One region of the Clostridium sp. 'deep sea' genome, then DNA from elsewhere that is predicted to be linked to it. Evidence: a T-box and tRNA genes for the amino acid it is inferred to sense, from the RefSeq annotation. Region 1 holds a T-box; the other holds one or more tRNA genes.

Evidence for each region. The T-box of region 1 lies ahead of trpS (tryptophan--tRNA ligase). A T-box ahead of a tRNA ligase gene usually reads a tRNA of that ligase, here a tRNA-Trp.
Region 2: it encodes a tRNA-Trp, which carries the amino acid that the T-box ahead of trpS (tryptophan--tRNA ligase) is inferred to sense. The anticodon was not compared.

Annotation. Positions count from the first base shown of each region.
Region 1 is NZ_CP063353.1:760,481-762,952, reverse strand. It holds gene IMX26_RS03620 (hypothetical protein) at 3-542, shown strand; gene trpS (tryptophan--tRNA ligase) at 677-1,681, opposite strand; T-box leader at 1,717-1,914, opposite strand; gene IMX26_RS03610 (diacylglycerol kinase family protein) at 2,018-2,472, shown strand, end outside.
Region 2 is NZ_CP063353.1:542,339-544,810, forward strand. It holds gene IMX26_RS02605 (S41 family peptidase) at 1-64, shown strand, start outside; gene IMX26_RS02610 (glycerate kinase) at 57-1,205, shown strand; tRNA gene IMX26_RS02615 (tRNA-Trp) at 1,259-1,334, opposite strand; gene pfkA (6-phosphofructokinase) at 1,407-2,375, shown strand.

The DNA.
Region 1 (2,472 bases):
TAATGAAAAACATAGTAACATCAATTTACCAAAGCCAACAAAGGTCTATTGAAAGCATTTTAACCAGTAAAGCCTCAATTGTACAAAATAACAGAGGGTCATTGTTGCAAATACCAGGTATTTTATGTGATAAAAAAAATAACAATTGCCAAATGTATAAACTAAATTTTATGCCCAAAGCTAGCTTTGCTCGTACAACAACCTGTAGTGCTTTACAACTCCTAACCGATGTTCCTTATAGCTATAAAGGTGGGGAGCAGTTAATAACTTCGTTACTATGGACTAGTTCATTTAAAGATCACTTTATAGATGCTTTTGTTACTATAGTTTATAAAGAAAACGATTTGTTTACACTAAACAAAACCACTAATGCTTCGTTATTAATACCTGTACATAAAAAAGTTGAGCAATTTGATGTAGAGTTAACTTTGTTTAATTTTGGAGTATTACATGCCTATGCTAATGCTATAACAGATTTGTTAACTCAGCCTAATTTAGAACTTTGGGATGAGAGGTTTGCGGGGGTTATAACAATTAAGTAGCAAACGATTGTAGGCAATAATGATTTCTATATTATCTTAGTTAAATAAAATAAACAAAATATTAATAAAACACACGCTAAACTTGAAGGGTGTGTTTTATTAATAAATAGAAATATAACATTGTTAGTACAGTTTTATTGCACTAATCCTATAGCCTTTTGATATCTTGTTAAAGTTTGCTTTGCAACCTTACTAGCATTTTCAGCCCCTTGCTTTAAATACTTCATTAAATCACTGCTTTCTCTTAATGCATAAAAGCGTTTTTGAATGGGCTCTAGTAAGGCAATTACAGATTCAGCTGTGCTAATTTTTAACCTGCCATAACCTTCATCAGCTAACTCTTCCACAATTTGCTCTATACTTTTACCAGAGCAAATTGACTGAATTTCTAATAAATTGCTTACTCCTGCTTTATTTTCAGGGTCATAGCTAATTATATTATCTGAATCAGTTTTAGCCTTTTTAAACTTCTTTATGATAACATCAGGGCTATCTAGCAATAATATTTTAGCGGCCTCTATTGGGTCAGATTTACTCATTTTTTTAGTTGGCTCACGTAGAGACATTATTTTTCCACCGACTTTAGGTATAACAGGTTCAGGAACAACAAAAACTCCCTCTTGAATAATGTTATTAGCTCTAATGGCAATATTACGAGCTAGTTCCACGTGTTGTTTTTGGTCTTGACCTACCGGTACAATATCGGTATCGTAAAGTAAAATATCCGCAGCCATTAAAGCTGGGTAGGTAAATAAACCCGCAGTAACTGAGTTATTGCCTTTTTTCTTGTTTTCTATTTGTTGCTTTTTATCTTTAAATTGAGTCATTCTACTTAACTCTCCGTAGTAGCTCAAACACTGCAATAACCAAGCTAATTCGCTGTGTTCAGTTACATGAGACTGAATAAATAAATTAGCTTTATTAGGATCTACGCCAGCAGCTAAAAAAATAGCAGCTGCATCTAGTGTTCCTTTATGGAGCAACGAGGGCTCAGGCATTACTGTAAGGGCATGTAAATCAACTATGCAATAATAACAATCATGTTCGTTTTGGATATCTACAAATCTTTTAAGTGCTCCTAAATAGTTACCAAGTGTAAGATTACCAGTTGGTTGAATTCCAGAAAAAACTCTTTTCATAATATTACCTCCTTTAAAATAAAAAACTACCCAAATATCGGAACGGTTATACCCGCGTTGCCACCCGATTTTTGAGTACTACTTATAACTCAACTGCTCATATTAATAACGGTTTTACCGAGTCAACTTTTAATTGACTTACTCACAGGTCCAATTCACTTTGAGTTACTGTCTTTTCACCACTAACAGCTCGCTTTATATACTCAGCTACTTATCCTGATCATTGTATTAGTATATTAATTTATCTTATTTTGCCACAAAAAATATATTTAATCAAGAGCAGGAATTTAAAGTGTTTCATTGAATTAACACAAGACGACATTTGGGAGATAGAATATGAAATTTGTTATAGTAAACATGAATGCCGGTAGAGGGCGTTGTAAAGAGATTATGCCTAAAATAAAGCAGTACTATAAAAATAAAAATGAACAGCATATCATTGTTACAACAGAATACCCAGGGCATGCAACAGAATTAGCTGCTGATGCAGTAAAAAAAGGGGTCACTCATATAATTTCAGTTGGTGGTGATGGTACTCTTTTAGAGGTTATTCAGGATATATATGAAGAAGATGTTATAATAGGCGCTATTCCTGGTGGTACGGGAAATGACTTTGTCAGATCTTTAGGTTTTTCATTAGATATAGACGAATTTTTAGAGCAATTCGATAAAGCAGTAGAAAAGCCAGTTGATTTATGTATAGGAAGAGATATGGCATTTTTAACTCTAAGTGCTGTAGGTTTTGTTACAGATGTTTTAGTGCATGTAGAGAATAGTCGGAAAAGTTTTTT
Region 2 (2,472 bases), 220 kb from region 1:
TTTAGATACAGAAAAAGATTTAATCTTAGAGTATGCAGTTAACTGGATAGAAGACAATGAGTAGTTCTGGAGAAAAATTAAATATTCTAATTTCGATGAACAGCTTTAAGGGCTGTTTATCGGCTTTAGAGGGCAATAATATTGTAAAAAACACCTTAAAAGATTATAACTTTAATATCCACCAAGTTCCATTGGTTGATGGAGGAACCGGTAGCCTTGAAGCATGGTCATATATCTTAAAAAAACAAGTTCAGTATGTAAATACTCAAAACCCAATTAATAAAACAATCAAGGCACCTATTATTATAGATAATAACAAAGCTTATATTGAAATGGCACAGGCATCTGGTATTCATTTAACTAATAAAAAGATTGATATATTAAAAAAAACAACTTACGGTACTGGGTTATTAATAAAATATGCCTTACAAAAAGGTTGTACAGATATTTACCTTGGTTTGGGTGGTAGTGCAACCCATGATCTTGGGACAGGCATTATGAGAGCATTAGGAGTGAAGTTTTATAACAGTAATTCTCAAGAATTACATACTGCAAGAGACATGTTGCATTTACACCATATTAATACTAGTGAACTAAGTATTAATGCTCAGAGGGCAAATTTTACCTTATTATGTGATGTTAATAATAAGCTTTGTGGTGAGTATGGTGCGGCAAAAGTATTTGCACCACAAAAAGGGGCCTACAGTGAGCAATTAGTAAATGAATGCGAACTGTTAAGTACAGTATTTGTTAATTACTATAAAAAACAAGGTATAGAGTTTGGAAAAAATAGTGGTGATGGGGCAGCTGGTGGTATACCAGCATTATTAAGCACTTTACTCAATGTAAAAATTAAGTCTGGTGCTGATTATGTTTTAGAGTTATGTAAAGTACCGCAAAAGATAGCTAATTTTGATTTGGTTATTACAGGAGAAGGCAGATTTGATGAGCAATCTTTTTATGGGAAAGGGCCTGGGGCTATCGTAGAGCTGGCTTCTAAACACATGATACCAACTATAGTCTTAGCAGGTGGGTACAGAAATATAAAATCAAGCTATAAAAATGTAAGTTTATTCTCCATTGTACCTTATCCATGCAAATTACAAAGCTCATTTAATAATGCCGCTAATTGGCTTCAAGATAGTGCCTTAAATGCAGTTAAATTATTTATAAATGGTTATACTTTAGGGGTAAGGGCTAAGTAAAATAACCTATAAAATAAAAAAAACCTCGGTTGTAAACCAAGATTTAATCGCTTTGGCAGGGGCGGCAGGACTCGAACCCGCAACCAATGGTTTTGGAGACCACTACTCTACCAATTGAGCCACACCCCTTCGAACGACTTATATATAATAGCAGATTTTCTTTAATTCTGTCAAGATAAAGTTTGAGGAGTTGATAAGTTTATGAAGCACATTAAAAAGATTGCAGTATTAACAAGTGGAGGAGATGCTCCAGGTATGAATGCCGCAATAAGAGCAGTAGTAAGAACTGCAGCCTTTTATAATATAGAGGTTATTGGCATTAAACGAGGTTATAAAGGTGCAATAGAAAAAGACTTTGTTGGCTTAAAGCCTAGGGACGTTGGTAACATAATTCAACGAGGTGGAACAGTATTATTTACAGCTCGGAGCCAAGAGTTTAAGACCCCACAGGGTCAGGAAATAGCAGCTAAAAACCTTAAAGATGAAGGCATTGATGCTTTGGTAGTTATAGGTGGAGATGGCTCTATGCATGGCGCGGCTGCTTTAGAGCGCCACAATATAAAAGCTGTAGGCATACCTGCAACAATAGATAACGATATTTGGGGAACAGAAATTAGTTTGGGTGTAGATACTTGTTTAAACACCATTATTAGTGCTGTTGATAAGCTGAGAGACACAGCCTTAAGTCATGAGCGAATTTTTGTTATAGAAGTAATGGGTAATAGCTCTGGTTATCTAGCTATAGAAGCCGCTATTTCTGCAGGTGCTGAATCGGTAATTATACCAGAAGTCGAGTGTAGCTTTACAGAGATAAGTGATAGAATAAAACGTGGCTATAATAAAGGTAAAAAAAGCCATATAATTATTGTGTCCGAAGGTGCTGCCAAAGCAAATAATGTTGCTGAAAACATTATTAAAGAAACAGGCATGGAGGTAAGAATAACAGTGCTAGGTCATGTACAAAGAGGTGGCTCACCTACAGTGAGTGATAGAAATCTTGGTACACGGTTGGGCTATGAAGCTGTAAATGCCTTAGTTAAGGGTAACAATGGTGTTATGGTTGGGGTAGACAAGAGCGAAATAAAGTATACAGCTTTACAGGAAGTAAAAACTTATACTCAAGTTGACATGAAAATGTATAAGGCAATTCAGAATATTTTATCTAAGTAAAGATTCAAGAATGAATTATAAACAATATCAAGATAAAGGGTAAGGATATTTTTACCCTTTATCTTGATATTATGTAAAACATAATATCTCCATAGAA